Regions from separate parts of the Brevibacillus sp. SKDU10 genome, predicted to be linked through region 1. Evidence: riboswitches for the same ligand, from Rfam matches in the RefSeq annotation. Region 1 holds a riboswitch; the other holds the start of a gene.
What was found. Region 1 has a riboswitch for thiamine pyrophosphate ahead of thiC (phosphomethylpyrimidine synthase ThiC). Riboswitches for the same ligand answer to the same signal wherever they lie in the genome.
Positions count from the first base shown of each region.

Region 2: it holds a riboswitch for thiamine pyrophosphate, as region 1 does, so the genes downstream of both, thiO (glycine oxidase ThiO) here and thiC (phosphomethylpyrimidine synthase ThiC) in region 1, are expected to answer to the same signal.

Region 1 is NZ_LSSO01000009.1:5,230-14,753, reverse strand. It holds gene AYJ08_RS23740 (hypothetical protein) at 165-320, opposite strand; gene AYJ08_RS01395 (DEAD/DEAH box helicase) at 421-1,650, opposite strand; gene AYJ08_RS23735 (hypothetical protein) at 1,823-1,963, opposite strand; gene AYJ08_RS01390 (phosphodiester glycosidase family protein) at 2,156-3,229, shown strand; gene AYJ08_RS01385 (low molecular weight protein-tyrosine-phosphatase) at 3,325-3,792, shown strand; gene AYJ08_RS01380 (HEPN domain-containing protein) at 3,916-4,782, opposite strand; gene AYJ08_RS01375 (peptidylprolyl isomerase) at 4,846-5,529, opposite strand; gene AYJ08_RS01370 (small acid-soluble spore protein P) at 5,638-5,787, shown strand; TPP riboswitch at 5,912-6,028, shown strand; gene thiC (phosphomethylpyrimidine synthase ThiC) at 6,153-7,931, shown strand; gene lpdA (dihydrolipoyl dehydrogenase) at 8,070-9,482, opposite strand; gene AYJ08_RS01355 (dihydrolipoamide acetyltransferase family protein) at 9,487-9,524, opposite strand, start outside.
Region 2 is NZ_LSSO01000186.1:80,481-90,004, forward strand. It holds gene AYJ08_RS18190 (cyclase family protein) at 1-512, shown strand, start outside; gene AYJ08_RS18195 (Ig-like domain-containing protein) at 709-1,584, opposite strand; gene AYJ08_RS18200 (NAD kinase) at 1,696-2,499, opposite strand; gene AYJ08_RS18205 (YugN family protein) at 2,621-3,034, opposite strand; gene AYJ08_RS18210 (glycosyl hydrolase family 18 protein) at 3,220-4,293, shown strand; gene AYJ08_RS18215 (DUF3888 domain-containing protein) at 4,362-5,123, opposite strand; gene thiO (glycine oxidase ThiO) at 5,197-6,327, opposite strand; TPP riboswitch at 6,436-6,547, opposite strand; gene AYJ08_RS18225 (excisionase family DNA-binding protein) at 6,558-6,788, opposite strand; gene AYJ08_RS18230 (glucose-6-phosphate isomerase) at 6,792-8,150, opposite strand; gene AYJ08_RS18235 (efflux RND transporter periplasmic adaptor subunit) at 8,397-9,524, shown strand, end outside.

The sequences.
Region 1 (9,524 bases):
AAAACATTGAGCAGTTTACCTTTTACTAGTATTATCTGGATCATTATTCTTGGGGTCAGTTTTTGTTTTTTATTCTATTTTCTATCTAAACGTCCTAAATAACCAGCTATAACCTTGTAGTAGCGAAAAGAGCGGCTTTTTAGCCGCTCTTTTTAACGTGGACCCTATTCGACAATCTCTTGTTGCTTTGCTTGTTCCATCAGTTCTTTTAATTCCTGAGCTTCTCTTTGCAACGTTTGGCGCTCCTGACTGGATAACCGCTCGCCACCAATCTGCCCATTTACCAAAAGCTTTTCTTCATACAGTCGGTTTTTACGCACAAGCCCTTCCCACCTTCCGTTAATAAGGAATGTTTGTACCCTACTAATGTGTCACAGTTAGAGGGGGCTTATGTACCTACTAAGAAAAACAAGCGGTCTTTTAGGAGCGTTTTCTTGAAGGACTGCGCTTACCTGGTGTACGATCTCCAGTTGAAGAGTCACGCTGTTTCGCTTTCTGTCCCAAATTAGGCTTACGTGCCTCACCTGGATCAACCAAAGCCCCATAGGACATCGCTTTTTCCAGAATCGGAATTTGTTTTTGTTTAGAGAATTTTTGGATGATAAATCGTTGGTTAGGTAACACAATCGAAAAGACCAGTCCTGCCTTCCCCATACGCCCCGTTCTTCCGCTGCGGTGAACATATGTATCGGCATCTGTAGCAGGATCATAGTGAATAACCAGCTCAACATCAGAAATATCAATACCGCGAGCGGCTACATCTGTTACGATTAATACAGGTAGCTTCCCTTCACGGAAATGCTGCAGGGCCCGCGCTCGATCCACTTTTGGCGTATCTCGATGAAGCAGTTCGCATTCTAGATGATGATACGTTAGCTTCTCTTTAATTTCATCAACCCGCTCGATGGTATTTAAGAAAACAAGTGTTTTTTTAGCATTGACCATACGAATCAGACGACGAAGCGCATCTGCTTTTTTACGCCCTTCTTCTACTAAATAAAAATGAAGCACTTCATATTTACTCTCAGGAGCCTCTGTTGCAATGACTACCGGCTCATGAGCCATGCTCTTTATTAAAGCTTGTGTTTGTTTAGATAATGTTGCAGAGAAAAACAAGCGTTGCGTATCACGCATTAAACGGCGCAATACATCCTGCACCGGATTAGCAAATCCGCGATCGAGCATGCGATCAGCCTCATCGATTACTACACTTTTCACGGTATGCACTTTTAATTTGCGTATTTCTAACAGCTCTTTTACGCGCCCCGGCGTTCCGATAACAATAGCTGGATGGGTTTTTAGCTTGTCCAACTGGCGCTTCGCATCGACTCCACCAATCAGTGCGGCGGCATGCATTCCAATAGAAGCTAACAACTGCGTAGCCTCGCGATAAATCTGCATAACCAGCTCTTGCGTAGGTGCTAATACTAGTACTTGTAATTCTTTTTTTGTTTCATCTAAATTTTGGACAAGAGGCAATAAATATGCCATTGTTTTCCCTGATCCCGTAGGAGATTCAGCTATGACATCTTTTCCCTCTAGAATAACCGGCAAGGTTTGTGCTTGAATAGGAGTTAGCTTTTCATAGCCACGTTCCCTTAGAAATGTTACAATGGGACCTCGTGTAATTTGCATAAAATCGTTAGACACTGAAGAAATCCTCCTACAACCAAATAGTTCGTACAGATTAGCTTACCATTTTCTTGGCAAGAAGAAAACCCAAGGTATCAAATTCAATCTTTGCATCTCTCATCGCCAAATATGTATGCAAAAGGCGATTTCTCAAAAAGAGTCATCGCCCTTACGTATCAGATTAGCCAGATTAGGAGTTAGAATCCACTCTTGTTTCGTGTTTTTCCATTTTATCATGGCGGTCTGTCTCACTATGCTGGTTATGAGTGCCCGGTGGATTTTTTCTGTACTCTTCTACTTGTTCCTGAAACTCTTTATCAAATTCGCGCATAAACCTCACCTCCATATGTAGTTTACCCAGAATAAGAGAAAGCATGCTGATAGCTTCATTAGGGTCTATCCAGTAAGTGCTGTCAATGGAATGCAAAAAGGTCGTAACCTTTTATCCACATGCGCGTCATATAAATGGAACTACCTCCTTATACCTAAAAATATCAGATTAAGCTAGATAGGAATGAGATACATGTCAGAGGCACCACTATCCCGTACTCGCAGTTCTAAAGATCAACAACCCATGCGAAGATCAAAAAAGAGAAAAGCGAAACGAAAAAAGAAACTATTATTAGGAAGTATTGTAACCTTCGTTGTACTAGTAGCCGGTTTTTATTTAACCCACGACTTGCGGTTGTGGCTTGCTGGAACGTTGCTCACAACTCAACACTCCAGTTGGGCTAAATATACATTGGTAGGAGAAGACGCCCTTAATTCTCTTCGTGCGGAGATCAATAATCCCGAAGCGATTAACTCCGTTTCACCTACAGAGGTAACTACTCCGCCGGCAAAAGAAGAAAAACAAGAAGAAAAGCCTGTTCAAAAAGAGCTGACTGAAGTTATTCCGGTAGAAAAATACTTCAATCCCGCTCATTACTTTAAAGGATACGTGATGAAGGTTTCTGATCCTAACCGTGTACACTTAATTCAAACAACCGGTACAAAAAAGAACCGGGGTAAACCACGCGGTGAATGGATTAGTGAATTCTCAGAACGAACGAATGCAATTGGTGGAGTCAATGCAAGCGGCTTTTATGATCCCAATTTTATGGGGTACGGCAGCCAAGCAGCTGGACTAGTGATCGTAGATGGAAAACTGCTTCAGGATTACAATCCATCCGGCGGGGACACCGTGCTTGGAATTGATTATAGCGGAAAGTTAATCACAGGTCGTTATACCTCTAAAGAGCTGTTGAAGATGAATATTAGAGATGCTATGTCATTTCGACCTCAATTGGTGGTAAATGGAAAGAACCTCTTTGCCGGAAAAGATCCGATTAGCTGGGGAATCGCTCCACGTACGGCTGTAGGCCAGATGGCTGATGGCACCATCTTGTTCATTGTTATTGATGGTCGTCAAAAGCACTCTATTGGTGCTAGCATGAAAGATATGGCTGATCTGCTCGAAGAATACGGCGCTGTAAATGGAATGGCTATGGACGGCGGTACTTCTTCCATGATGGTTGACAAAGGCAATGTTCTCACAAAATCCGCAAATGGCGACCCACGTGGTCGTTGGTTACCAAACGCATGGATGGTATACTAAGAATAGGCATGTGAGTAGATTAAAACAAATAACCTCGGCGAGCTTGATAGCCGAGGTTTTGCTTTGTTCATATGCAATGTAAGGAGGTTTTTCATATGGTACGTGTGTTATTTGTTTGTCTAGGCAACATTTGTCGATCACCCATGGCAGAGGCAGTTTTTCGTCATCAAGTACAACTCGCCGGACTAGAGGAATTCATTGAAATTGATTCAGCAGCGATTGGCAGTTGGCACGTTGGAAACCCTCCACATGAAGGGACTCAACTAGTATTAACGAAGCATAACATTCGTTTTGATACTATTTTTGCTAGACAAATTCGTTCTGCTGATTTTCAACAATTTGACTATATTGTATGCATGGACAATTCCAATGTAGAAAAATTGTGTGCTTTTGCTCCAGATGCTAAAAATGTTACCAAACTGATGGATTATGCTCCCGCTTATAAGGAAACAGAAGTCGAAGATCCCTATTTTACAGGTAGATTTGATTATGTGTACGAGTTAGTCGAAGCAGGTTCGGTTGGTTTAATCAATCATATTCGTGACAAACACGATTTATCTTAACAAAGCAAGCCTATGTCTTTATTCGTTTGTTTAGTTTTAAAAAAAGCAGCCACTCCTAGAAAACGAGTAGCTGCTTTTCTATTTAAGAAGGTTCCCCCTGCTATTCCCCTGTTTAATTCATTTCTAGGGCAAGACAATATGTTCAAAATAAGCAGGTGAAAATTCCTCTTTATATGTTCTGCCAGTTAGCACCAAATTGTCTAGTTGTTCCCTCAGCTTTTGTAGTTTGGTTTTTTCTAGAGCTAAATTAATAAGGGTAGCTCTGGCAATCTGACGTAATATCTGTATTTCTTCTTTGATTGTATTACCTAAATCCTTACCGCTATGAACCACTTCAGAACGATGGTTGTAGGAGTTTTTAATAAAATTGGCAATCCTAATCCTTTCTTCAGGTGTTTGCCCCAGATAATAAGCAATTCTTGTTCGCACCTTGTACGTAATCTCTCCCTTTTTACCATCTGGTACAAACAAAGACTCCAAAGCAATCCATAAATCTAACAACTCATCCTCCAACGATTTCTTTTCTAAAGCTAATAAATATCTGCGATACGGAACGGTTGGAAACGAGATATCTGCATTCATTAGACGCTTGAACAATCCCTCTATTTGATCGGTATATATAAACTTAGGACCATCTAATGAGCGTTTTAAATAATTAATCCCATACCGATTTTCTTCCATTGTTAATAGATAAGGGATCGAACAAACCCCTTCTCCATTCGCCATGTTTAAGCGATTCTCTATTTCAGCTATAAAAGGACGATCCTCTTTTACTTTTAAGGTAGGATACTCTGCATAGAGAAACAATGAGTTTGGTTTTACCTTTTCTTCAAAATGAAGCCGATTCTCGTTCATCTGTGGACGCAAGCGCTCATGACAAATCTTATACAAGGGCTCAAAGCCGGATACCAGAAAGAAATCCTCACTTAGCTGTATGCGAAGTGGTTTATCTGTTATGGTATTAAATACGGGTGCAATCAAGGTTGGCATGATGATCCCTCCATTCGCCACGGCTTTATAGGTTATGACTCTTATAAAGGCTTCTGGCCGTTTTTACTTAGATGCTGATCCTTGTTCCTGACTCAAACGCTTAATGATATTTTCATTCTCAATCATATCCTCTTGCTTGTCCGCATACAACAATCCATAATGGGTTAGCATAGTGGAAATTTGATTATTGTCCGTTAGAATGACATGCAGAACAGCTTTATTTTTGAAATCATAATACTCCAGAACTCTTCCTAGGTCGCGTGTTGGCGCTCCATATACCTTTTTGATATCTTCTAGGGTTAGTTGCTTTTTAGACTCAAGATTTTTCATCAAATCTCCGCGTTTTAACATCACTTGGGCAGCTACTAATGTAGGGTCAGCCGTTTTGGTAAAATATAAGGGGTAGGCCTTATTCCATTTTGCCCCTGTTAATGGATTGATCTTGATAAAAGCTACTTCTTGCTCTACTTCTGGATTTGGTCCATTCTCTGATTTTAAATTGGTACGAAAATTACTTTTAATGGTCTTTTTTTCTACAGCAGGTCCATATATTTTTTCCATCTGAGCTAGTGTCGTTTTCCCAATCATAGCTTGCTCTGTAAACTTGAGCTCCGCTGTGAGATCTATCTGATTAACCTTTATATCTTGGGCTTGTTCAATAGGCGTCGTATTTGATTGATTTCCACTACAGCCTGTTACAAGTAATAAGCTAGCGAGCACTGCCATAAACATCGATCTTTTTTTCATAAAAATCTGTCCTCTCCTGTTTAACTATAATTCACAGCGTTACAAACACTTCCCAATGCATGTGATACCAATTTCCCTCCCATACTAATCACGAAGGAGCTGATAAGGATGGCAAAAGATGATTTCTTAGTAGAAAATCCGCATCAAACATATAATAACCAATTTCAAGGCTTAGAACAAACCGGGGAACCTTTGCCAGGAACCAAAAAGGTAAAGCAAAAGAATCATTCCCGTCAAGTTAAAACACGCGAAGGATAACCCTCTGCTTAACAAACCGCCTGTCCCTGGCCGGATTGGCGGTTTTGTTTATTTTTCCCACACATAACGTTCCATCAGTCCTATTGACCCACATTTTTCCATATGATATGGTAGAAGGGCAACTACATATGGATACGGGAGCTTGGATGAAGCCAGGCTGAGAGGGTGGAGAACTCTGCTACCGACCGTGAAACCTGATCTGGATAATGCCAGCGTAGGAAACGATCCCATACGAATGACTTCGTTTATTTCAGCATGTTTATTTTGTATGGATAAGAGCCGTCAGCCTTTGCTGTATGGCTCTTTTTAGTTTGTCGCTCCTACCGTCCCTAGCTAGTTGCCAAATGATGTTGGGAGGTATAGCAATGTCTATTTTATCAACTCCGTCTTTTTTTCCAGCAAGTCGCAAGAGATATGTGACAGGCTCAAGGCCTGATCTACTGGTTCCGTTTCGTGAAATTATGCTTTCTCCTACTGTTGATCAGCAAGGACGCGTTACTCCAAATGCTCCTTTGCAAGTGTATGATACGAGCGGACCCTACACAGATGAAACACTGTTTGAAACGATTGATCTAAGCAAAGGTCTTGCACCACTCCGCTCTCCTTGGATTTTAGAACGCAATGACACAGAAACATACGGGGCCTCCAAAAATCTTGCCCCTACAAAATCAAAGGATGCTAACTCGCTTCCTGTTCAAGAATTTGAAAATCGTCCACCTCTGCGAGCACGTAGAGGAAAACGCGTCACTCAGCTTCATTATGCACGTAAAGGCATCATTACACCTGAAATGGAATTCGCAGCGATACGTGAGGGAATAAAGCCAGAGGTAGTACGTCAAGAAATTGCCAGTGGACGCGCCATATTGCCAGCTAATATAAATCACCCCGAGCTAGAGCCTATGCTTATTGGCAAGCAATTTTTGGTAAAAATAAACGCTAATATTGGAAATTCGGCTGTTCTTTCCTCCATAGAAGATGAAGTTGAAAAAATGGTCTGGGCAATTCGCTGGGGAGCGGATACCATAATGGATTTATCGACCGGTAAAAATATTCACACGACACGTGAATGGATTTTACGGAATGCTCCTGTACCAGTCGGAACTGTACCATTGTATCAAGCTTTGGAGAAAGCGGGAGGACAACCAGAGAATTTATCCTGGGAATTATACCGGGATACGTTAATCGAGCAAGCAGAACAAGGTGTGGACTACTTCACAGTGCATGCTGGACTCTTGCTTCGTTACATCCCTCTTACCATGAATCGTGTGACAGGAATCGTTTCGCGAGGAGGTTCCATTATGGCCTCTTGGTGTCTTACCTATCATCAGGAGAATTTCTTGTATACACATTTCCGTGAGATTTGTGAAATTGCAAGTGCTTACGATATCTCACTCTCCTTAGGGGATGGTCTGCGGCCGGGGTCCATTGCGGATGCCAATGATGCTGCTCAAATGGCGGAATTGGAAACCTTGGGTGAACTAACGAAAATGGCCTGGGAGTATGATGTTCAGGTCATGATCGAAGGGCCGGGACATGTTCCCATGCACAAGATTAAAGAAAACGTAGACATTCAGCAGGATATTTGTCAGGAGGCTCCCTTCTATACGTTAGGGCCGCTTACAACTGATATTGCCCCCGGATATGATCACATTACCTCTGCCATTGGTGCTGCTATGATTGGCTGGTTTGGTACTGCGATGCTATGCTATGTAACGCCGAAAGAACATTTAGGACTGCCTAATAAGCATGATGTAAAAGAAGGGGTCATCGCCTATAAAATCGCAGCGCATGCCGCCGATCTAGCAAAAGGTCATCCCCTTGCTCAAGCATGGGATGATGCGATGTCAAAAGCACGATTTGAATTTCGCTGGCACGATCAATTTCATTTATCATTAGATCCCGAGCGAGCACGCGATTATCATGATGAAGCTCTTCCCGCTGAACCAGCTAAAACAGCGCATTTTTGCTCGATGTGTGGACCGAAATTTTGCAGCATGAAAATTAGTCATGAATTAAAAGGAATGGTTGATAACAGTCAATTGTCGGATAAAAGTACACCAAGTCTTGAAGATTCTCTCATTGAAACAGGGCTTTCTCAAAAGGCAGAAGAGTTTAAACGCTCTGGCTCTAAAATGTATACCTGAGCTCTTTTATTAGCTTGTAATACTCGGTATGTTTGTACACACTCTTATCTTTTTCTTGCAAGCTAATATAACCTTCTTTTACGAGTAAAGAAAAAAGGTTGCTGGTCTATTCCAGCAACCCTTTTCTATAGAGAATAATTATTTTACCACTACGTGGATCGGACGACCAAGCGCCATTTCTGCAGCTTCCAATGTTACTTCGCCCAAAGTTGGGTGAGCATGGATAGTTAGCTCGATATCTTCCAATGTAGCACCCATCTCAATAGCCAAAGCTACTTCAGATACGATGTTAGAAGCATCTTCCCCAACGAATTGTGCACCTAGAACTACTCCTGTTTCTTTGTCAGCAATGATTTTTGCAAATCCTTCGCCGGCATTAACAGATAGAGCACGTCCGTTAGCAGCATAAGGGAAACGACCTACAACTACATCTAGACCTTGTTCTTTTGCTTCTCTTTCAGAGATACCCACACTGGACATTTCTGGATCGGAGAATACAACAGAAGGAATGCACTTGTAATCCACTTCAGCCGCATGTCCCGCAATTGCCTCAGCAGCCACTTTACCTTCATAAGAAGCTTTGTGAGCTAGCGCAAGACCTGGAACAATGTCACCAATCGCGAAGATGTGTGGTAGACTTGTACGACCTTGTTTATCTACTTCGATCAATCCGCGCTCGTTCATTTTCACGCCGATCGCTTCAAGACCGATATCATTTGTGTTAGGCTTACGGCCAACAGTAACTAGTACGTAATCAGCTTCAAAGGACATTTCTTCTCCTTTTACTTCTGCTTTTACGACTACACCGTTTTCTGATTCTTCCACGCCTTTTGCAAGAGCTTTGGTATGAATTTTCACGTTGTGTTTTTTCAAACGACGTTCAACTAGACGAGTCATGTCTTGTTCAAATCCAGGTAGGATATGGTCTGCACCCTCAAGGATTGTAAGTTCTGTACCAAATTTAGCAAGAACTGTACCTAGCTCAACCCCGATGTATCCACCACCGATAACTACCATGCGTTTTGGAATTTCGCCAAGACTTAATACCTCAGTAGAGGACAATACTCGCTTGCTCCATTTAAACGCTGGAAGTTCGAACGGACGAGAACCGGTCGCGATAATCGCATTGTTGAACTTGAATTTAAGGGACTCATTATCGTTATAAACGCTGATTTCATTCTCAGACAAGAAGAACGCTTCCCCAGAAACTAGACGTATTTTGTTTCCTTTGAACAAGGAAGCAACCCCGCCAGTCAATTGTTTCACGATGCCGCTTTTCCATTCTTGTACTTTAGCATAGTCAACTTTTACGTTTTCCATGGTAATACCCATGCTAGCACCATGCTGTGCATTTTCATAAACGTGAGAAGCGTGGATAAGGGCTTTTGATGGGATACAACCCACGTTCAAGCATACGCCACCTACGTTACCACGTTCTACTACAACTACGCTTTTCCCCAATTGAGCTGCGCGGATTGCTGCGACATAACCACCAGGACCTGCCCCGATGACTACTACGTCAATTTCTTCTACGAATTCTCCTACTACCATGTTGTTATCCCTCCATAACCAATAGTGTTGGGTTCTCCAGAA
Region 2 (9,524 bases), on a different contig from region 1:
TTGATGAGTTACCACTAGAATGGTTTTTTGCAGACGGTGTTGTATTTGATTTTAGTGACAAGGAATCCGGTTATGAAATTACGACAAGTGACCTGATTCAAAAGCTAAAGGAAATGGATTATCAGCTAAAACCATATGATATTGTGTTAATTCGTTCCGATGCTGATAAAAAAATTATGGATGACAACTATGCTTACATTCATGTTGGCGTATCTGCAGAAGCAACTTGCTGGCTTATCGAGCAAGGAATCAAGGTCATGGGTACTGACGGCTGGGGCTGGGACATCCCCCTTACTATTCAAGCAGCGAATTACAAGCAAAAGCCACGGGAAGGACTTCTCTGGGCAGCTCATTACGTTGGAAGAGATAAAGAATATTGCCAAATCGAAAAGCTGGCTAACCTAGATAAAATCCCGACACCTTATGGCTTCAAAATCAGTTGTTTTCCCATTAAAATCAACAAAGCAAGTGGAGCTTGGACAAGGCCTGTAGCGATTATTGAAACCCCGTAGATACGACAAAAGCCCAAAGGATATGAAGGTAGCCATTCCATAAAATTTGACTACTCAATCACAAATAGCCTTAGTCCTATTTGCTGGACTGAGGTTTATTTATTGCCCATGAAAAATCCCCTTTACCGCTTACCGTTATGCTACTCACACAGGTAATGTAAAGGGGATTCTTTTTTACTTTATCGAGATGCTCTTCTTAGTAAACATTCACTGTAATGTTTACGTTCTTGTTACCGAATTTCACCTTAACAATTGCTTTACCGGCCTTGCGCGGAATAATTTTTCCGTTTTTAACTGTCACGATATCCGTATTATTGCTTGTCCATGTTGCTTTAGAGGTAACATCCTCGTTTGATCCTGCTTTGTAGATAGCAGTAGCTTTTATCTCAAAATCATCATCGTCTTTGAACAGGTGTAGCTGCTGTGTCGTAACCACTAATTTATTCATTTGGTCGACTTGTACGCTTACAGTTGCCTTTTTGTTACCAAAGCTTGCTGTTACAGTAGCTGAACCCGCTTCTTTTGGTTTAATTAATCCTTTATCAACAGTAACTGCATTACCTTTTACCTGCCAAGTTACTTTATCTGTAACATTTTCCTTGGAGGAATCCGTATAAACAGCTGTCACAGAAACTTTTTTCGAATCATTTCGAAGCAAATCCACTTTTTTCGAGCTTACTTCCAATGTTTTTAGCTTTTTAGATACCGTTACAGACGTGGTAATTGATTTGCCCATATAGCTGGCTGTAATTACCGCTGTTCCCGCTCCTACAGCTTTTACTCTACCGTTAGTAACCGTTGCTACCGAGCTGTTTGACGTACTCCATGCTGCCTTGGAAGTGACAGAAGCAGTTTTTTTGTCTGTATATTGCGCACTTAAAGTAAGTGATTTAGTGTTCCCGGCTTCAAGCGCCAAAGTATTGGCTGAAATCTTCAAAGAAGACAGAACCTTCTCGGCAGGCTTGGTTGCAGACTTAGTAGCGGCTTCCAAAACGGAAGTAGTCGGCATGCCAAAAGCCATACAAATAGCTAAACCCAATCCAAATATCTTATAAAACCTATTCTTTCTCATTCGTTCACCCATCCTCTAATTATCTTTAACGTAAATGAAATTGATATCTCTTATAATTATATCGGCAAAGAAGGGGAACTTGTAAAGACCAAAAACCAATTTTTTGAAATATTAACCATGAATAAAAGCTTTACGCACACGATCCCAAAAGGTTAGACGCTTGTATCGAGCAAATTTGACCTTTTGAGGACCGACACGACAGGTGATTGAATCAACATTTTTCCAAACGCCCTGCTCTCGATCCATGCCAAGCATGATTTCAGGATTCATAATAATCAGCTCTACCTGATGGTGCTTAGGTAAAACTAGTGCGCTGTTTATCGTCCGATAGGATTGATTATTGATGGAAGCAATTTCTGCTAGCTGGATTGCCTCTAGGGAAGGATGTAGCAAGGCACCATCCACCGCTTTATTATAAGCAGTGCTACCTGAAGGCGATGAAATAATAAGACCGTCTCCGCGAAAATGTTCAAATTCTTCCCCATTAATAAAAACGGAGACTACCAAGGAAGAAAGGCTGGCATTGCGAATGACTAGCTCATTTAGTGCCCACTTCTCCAATAGTTGTCCATCCTTGGTGCGAATTTGGCAGGAAACAGTTGGATATTCGGCTATTAAAGGATCTACCTGTTCCAAGGCCTCAGCAAATTCATCCAATTGATCAGGATGCCAGTCCGCATAAAATCCCAAATGGCCCGTATGAATCCCAATATAATGCGGCTCAAATCCATATTGATGAACAGCTTCCAGCATGGTTCCGTCACCTCCAATAGACAAAACCATATCCGGTTTTTCTTGACTATTGGCATCTAAAAAACGATAGGAACGCGAAGTGGAAGCAGCCAGCTTTTCACGCAATCTTATATCCACCTGGCGTGTATGATCATCATTACGTAAAACCGTTGCGATTTTCATTTCGTTAAAATCCTTTCTCTTTTGCGATAACCTTGATTTCATATTCATCATACTATTGCAAGTAGCTATCAGCAAATGAGTTAGCAACTATTTTACAAAAGGTCGAGGATTTCTCTTTTCCTCATTCTCCCGCAAATATCGTCTGCTCTAATCTGTTCAACAGTTCTTCAGCCTGTATAATGTATGTCGATTCAATATCCGCATCTTTATGAATGGGCTCTTGAAACTGATTAAACATGGAGGAAACGACCGAAGCGGCTGCATAATCAATATCATCATCAGAGCCGGTTTGATAGATATGCTTCAGGACAAATGGTTGTTCAAAGCGTAAAACAGCTTCAGGTTGATCCAGCTCGCCGCTCACTACCTGTACAGGTAAACGTAAGAAAACCATGCCTTTATCATCGAGCTTGCGGTCCAAAAAGCCACTTCTATACTCCCAATTGGACAAAGTAAAGCCTTCTTTCCCCAACGTCTCCATAAGATCACCGTATGTCGCTTGTTTCCCTTCAATTTGACTTGCTATTTGTTTCATCGAAGCTACCCCTTTTCTTTCTTCTTATCCGTATAGCCTTCTCCAAATCGATTTGATTTAGTTAACATCCATCATTTACCACCAGTAGCTTTTAAAGGAATCCAATGCCCTGTGTCGAAAGGGAAATACAAGAAGAAATCTATCATTTTACAACATGTACCTACTTGGAAAGGAATTTTATTTTTGTGAAACGAATCTTGCTAACACTATCGCTACTTTCAATTACGCTCGGAGGAAGCCAGCTAGAAGCAGCCACTGGCTCAAATGTATCGGCAACTCCAAAGGTAACGGCTACACAAAAGGTAACGGCTACACAAAAGGTAGTTAGCTATTATGCCGAAAATTATCCAGGTGATCTAGCCGCCTATACCTCCCTGCATCATTACCAGGATAGAATCTCTGACGTCGCCTTCTTTAACTATAATGCTACCAAGGAAGGCTATTTGGTAGGAGCCCTGCCTAAAACAGCGTTACAGTTAACGAAAGACACAAAAAAGGGTAGCTTTTTAGTCATTACGAATCATGGGAAAAAATTATTTGATAAGGAAATCGTCCATTCGATCCTGACCAACAAGGACTATAAAGCGCGTTTTATCCAGCAAGTCCTTACCACCGTACAGCAAAATCAATTGTCAGGTGCTAATCTTGATTTTGAAAATGTTCCGGCCGAAGATCGTCAGGCCTATTCCTCGTTCGTTGGAAGCTTAGCAGACCAGCTTCATGCGATTAAAAAGCAATTAATCGTCTCTGTGCCTGCCAAAACAAACGATGACCCTGCTATCTTCTGGGTATATGGCTTTGATTTAAAGGCACTGGGTGCCAAGGCCGACTATCTTCAACTAATGACGTATGATGAGCATGGAACTTGGTCAGAGGAAGGTCCAGTTGCCTCCTACAATTGGGTGGAGGATGTTGTACGCTATAGTGTTTCTCAAGTACCAGCCTATAAGCTATTAATGGGTATTCCAAGCTATGGCTACGAGTGGAGCACCGAGAAAAAAAGGGCTGTCAGCTTTCGCAATATACCTGCCATCATAAAGGAAAATCAAGCCGTTCCAGCATGGCATGATACATATAAATCGCCCTATCTGCACTATATGAAAAATGGTGTTTGGCATACCCTCTGGTATGAGAATGAATATAGTATCGCCGCTAAACGTAGCTTGGCTATAAAGTACAAGCTGGCTGGCTTTGCAATTTGGCGCCTCGGATATGAGAATGACACTTTTTGGACGGCGCTTCTTCCTAAGAAGTCATAAATGAAAACTGGTTTTTACACTCCAAAAGCCGTCAGCATTTCAAGTTGACTGACGGCTTTTTAGCTATTCTATACGAATGCCAAGCTGACTTTCGAAACTTCCTTACCAGGTACATGCTTCATCTTATCCAATTTCCAGGTCCCTAGCTCCTTAAGCAGGAAATAGACGATCTGCCGCCCATCTGGTCGCTTATACAAGATGTAGCCGTCCCGTTTACCAAGAAAGGTCATAGGCAATAGATAAACTTGCTTTTGAATCGCTTCTTTTTGGGAAAGCAATTCCTGATTCAGCAAGAGTAAGGCATTATCAGGCTCATCGCGATATTGGTGAGCAATTTGGTAATATCCGATTTGCTGATAGCCAGCTAGTTTCATTTGAAAGTACTCCTCAAACTCCTTTTGTACCTGTTGCTCCTCCGCCTTGCGCTTTTCCTCCCACTCGTCGCCTTGATGAGAATATCCAGTCAATTGTACCCCGTTTGGGTGTACCGCTAGCTTAATCGTTTCAATCGCAAAAGGCGGTGAATGATTTCCCTCATAGGTTTTCACCTGAAAAACAGCTTCGTAGGAATGAGGCTGATTGGTTAGACGAGAGACACCTATTACCTTGGCTGAGGATAGATCATAGGCTCGTGGATAACCATAGTAGTGAGTGATTGCTTTCATTACATGGGGATTCATCGTCAAAATAAGAGCTCCTTGTATCGGTTCGGAAGGTACAGGAGATGGTAGTTGAGCCCATGCGATATCTGAAGAGGTAGATACAGGAAACAGAAGCACAGTAAAAGCAACTATCGCCATATGCTGCCATCTATTTTTCCATTGCTTCATCTGCGATCATCTCCTTTTTTTGTTAACCTTCCTCAAACTCCCATTCTTTATGAAAAGGGTGAGCGCCTTCTCCTCATTTTTCCTCGTACGAAACAAGACTGAACCTATTAGGCAAGAAAGGATTCATATGCTCTGTTTCATTTGAACTGACATATTCAGCGATCAGCTTCGCCGTAATCGGTGCTAACAGGATTCCATTCCGGTAATGTCCGCAGGCTAGCGTTAGCCCACTCCAGTTTGGCACTGGCCCTAAAATAGGATGTCCATCAGCCGTGGCAGGCCGTAATCCTGCCCAAGCCTGTAAAAATGGAGCTTCCGAAATCGCTGGTACAATTGACATTGCCCCCGTTAATACTTTCGATACACCATAAACAGTGGAAGAGCGGTCAAAGCCGGCTAAATCTTCTGTAGCTCCAACAATAATTCGTCTATCCTGCTTAGGCACTAGATAGCCATTTTTTCCAAAGACTACATGGGAAAGAGGCAAATGATTCGAATCAACCGCCGCGATTTGTCCTCTTACTGGATAGACAGGTACATCCACTCCCACCTGACGTAAGATATCAGCAGTCCACGCCCCGGCTGCTACAATCACGTGATTAGCTTCCAGCTCCCCTTTATCTGTTACAACGCCAGTCATTTTCCTTCCAGCATGCTTTAATCTGATTACAGCAGTATTTTGGAATAAACGAACATTTCGGTTTTTGGCTTGTATCACTAGGGCTTCTAATAACAAACGGTTATTAATGTCAGCCTCGTGTGGAGAATAGATGGCTTGGCGTACCATTTTTGATAAATGCGGCTCGTGTTTTTGCACTTCTTTCCCAGACAACAATCGGATATCATAACCTTCAGACTTTTGCCACTGGTAGCGCTCCTGCAACCATTCCTCCTCCATATCGCTCATGGCTACTGTCAAAATGCCTGCTGTAGATAGCTGGCAATCAATGCCGGTAGCCTCCTTCAGTTCAAGCACCCAATTCTTGTATAGCTGCAATGAACGTATTCCCATGTCAAGAAGCGGCCCCGGCTTCGTAAATTCCTTTAAAGGAGCAAGCATTCCCGCCGCTGCAACGGATGCCTCCCCTCCAAACACTCCCTTTTCGATGAGAGTAACAGTCATGCCTACTTGAGCAAGTTCCGTGGCAATCGACAAACCAATAATTCCTCCGCCAATCACAATGATGTCTGAACAGCTTTTCATTGTTCTTCACCCTTTCTCGTATCTACTGAGTGGGGAATCGATTGGCTCTCTACACAAAGAAATGAAAAAACCCACTTCTCCGCGCAGGAAAAGTGGGAAAATCACCAACACCAAATCTAACCACTTCCCTTCGCCAGCATGACCTGGATCAGGTAAAAAGGGTCAACAGACACGCTCTGTCCTCTCAGCCCTGCAAGTTAGGACTCCCCCAGTAGATCAATGTGAAATTATTAATCTTCGTCCTTGTAATCATAGCTTTCAGGAATTGGCTCGAATTTTTCCGCCTCTTCGAAAGCCTTCAGTCTCTCTAGCTCCTCCATATGATGAGTAAACTGCTCCTTATTAATAAAGTAGTCCTCGCCATTATGGACGGCACGGATACGTCTCTCCGCTATCTTTTCTCGTATAAACCATTCAGGCATATCCAGATAAGCAGCTGTTTCCTTTACAGTTAAATACATGGTTTACTGTCCTTTTAAGCGGGCCTCCAGCTCAGCCTTCTGCTTTTCAAAACCTGGCTTACCAAGAAGTGCGAACATGTTCGCTTTATAAGCCTCTACGCCAGGCTGATCAAATGGATTCACACCTAGCAGATAACCGCTGATGCCGCATGCTTTTTCAAAGAAATAAAGAAGCTCACCAATATGATACGCTGATAGCTCAGGCAATTCAACTACAAGGTTAGGAACGCCGCCGTCCATGTGCGCTAAAATCGTGCCTTCCATTGCTTTTTTGTTAACAAAATCCATGCCTTTTCCACTAAGGAAGTTCAAGCCATCTAAATTAGCGGCATCCTGCATGATTTCAACGTCAGTAGCTGGTTGAGCAACGGAAAGCACCGTTTCAAACAAATTACGCGAGCCGTCTTGGATAAATTGCCCCATAGAATGCAGATCAGCAGAGAAATCAGCAGCAGCCGGGAAGATTCCGCGACCATCCTTCCCTTCAGACTCTCCAAACAACTGCTTCCACCATTCATTGAAATAATGGAATTGAGGTTCATAGCTTACTAGCATCTCAATCTGCTTCCCTTTGCGCAATAAGCAATTGCGGATAGCAGCATATTGATAGCATTCATTTTCTCCAAGAGCTGGATTCATATAGCGCTGACGAGCCGCCTGCGCTCCACTCATCAATGCATCGATATCTGCACCTGATACAGCGATAGGCAACAATCCTACTGCTGTTAATACAGAGAAGCGTCCACCAACATTATCTGGAATAACGAAGCTCTCATAACCTTCTTCGTTCGCTACTTGCTTCAAAGCCCCGCGCGCTTTATCTGTTGTTGCGTAAATGCGTTTACGGGCTTCTTCCTTGCCATACTTTTTCTCCATGAACTCGCGGAAAATACGGAAAGCAATAGCTGGCTCTGTAGTGGTTCCGGATTTAGAAATAACGTTGACCGAAACCTCCTTGCCTTCAATAACCTGCATAAGGTGAGTCAAATAGACAGGGCTAATATTATTACCCACGAAATAAATCTCAGGTGTTTTGCGCTGTTCTTTTGTTAAAGAGTTATAGAATGTATGCCCTAGTACATCAATTACTGCCTTAGCTCCAAGATAGGAGCCTCCGATACCAATAACGAGCAATACATCAGAATCAGCCTTGATTTTTTCTGCCGCCGCTTTAATACGTGCGTATTCTTCTTTATCGTATGTATCCGGTAGGTCTACCCAGCCTAGATAGTCGCTACCAGCACCTGTACCCTCATGTAATTGTTGATGCGCTAGCCCTACAGCCGCTTCTAAATGCTTCATTTCGTGTTCGGAAACGAATGGCAATGCTTTGTCATAACTAAAACGGATCGCTTTTGTCACGATAATACCCCCTGAATCGTAAGTTGCACAACTAATAATAAACTATGTTTATTATTGTACGCGATATCCTCTCTATTCTATCACGCAGAATTTAACGGAATCACGTCAATTTAAAAATCAGTCTCTTCTAAATATTATTACAATATTGTTATTCCTTAAAGTTTTACTAAATTAGCATAAATTTTTGTAACCATTTAGCAGTTGATGCGTAAATCCATTGTAAACAAATTTTTTAAGGAGGCTATTATGAAGAAACGTTGGTGGGGTGTTATCGCAGCTGGAGTACTAGTCGCCGGCGCCTATGGTTATTTGAAATTGACCGCTGTCGACGCAACGGGCCTTCCTGTTTCCGTCACTCCTGTTGTAAAAGGAAGCATTGAAAACAAAGTAATGGCATCAGGAATGGTTAAGGCGAAGCAAGAGGTTACGCTTTTCTCCCCAAATAATGGGACTTTGCTGCAATTTAACGTACAGGAAGGTGACAATGTTACAGCAAATCAAGTCATTGCTCGTATTGATGTAACCGATCTATCAAGCGAAATTGCATCCATTGATGCGCAAATCGCCTCGCAGCATGCTGAACTAAATCGTGTTAAATCAGGCAAAGAACCTGAAACGATTGCCCAACAGGAAGAACGCGTTCGTCAAGAGAAAGAAAAGGTTGACTCTGCTCAGAAGGAATACAACCGTACCAAACAATTGGTAGAGGCTGGTGCTTCTCCTGCCACTGAATTGGACAAGGCTAAGGACTCATTATCCCAAGCGCAATCATCTCTTAAAATGTCCCAGAGCGAATTAGCCCTCAATAAAAAAGGTCCAAAAAGCACTGATATTGCTTCCGTTCAAGCACAGATTAACCAGCTACAGGTAAAAAAAGCGGAGCTAACGAAGCAAAGCTCTCAATCCAGCGTGGTGGCTCCTTTCTCCGGTACCGTTTTAAAGGTGGATGCTAAGAATGGTCAAGCCGTAATGAAGGGGACAGAAATGATTACGATGGGTGACCTGTCAAAATTACAAGTAGTAGCAGATATTAACGAATCAGATGTAAAAGAGATTCAAATCGGACAAAAAGCACTTGTAAGCGGCACTTCTATGGGCAAAGAAAAAGCAGCAGCTACGGTAACCCGTATTTCGCCGCTGGCTACGAAGATTCAAAAAGGGGAAACGACAGGAAAAACAAAAGTAAATGTCACATTGGAGTTGGATCAGGCTGTCTCTGTGCTAAAACCTGGCTTTAATGTCGATGTGGATATTATGATCACCAATAAAAACAATATTCTTGTTGTCCCTTTCCAAGCGGTTGTGAATGATCCAAGCGGTTCCTTTGTCTGGGTCGTAGAAAACGGTCTGGCGAAAAAACGCCCCGTACAAATC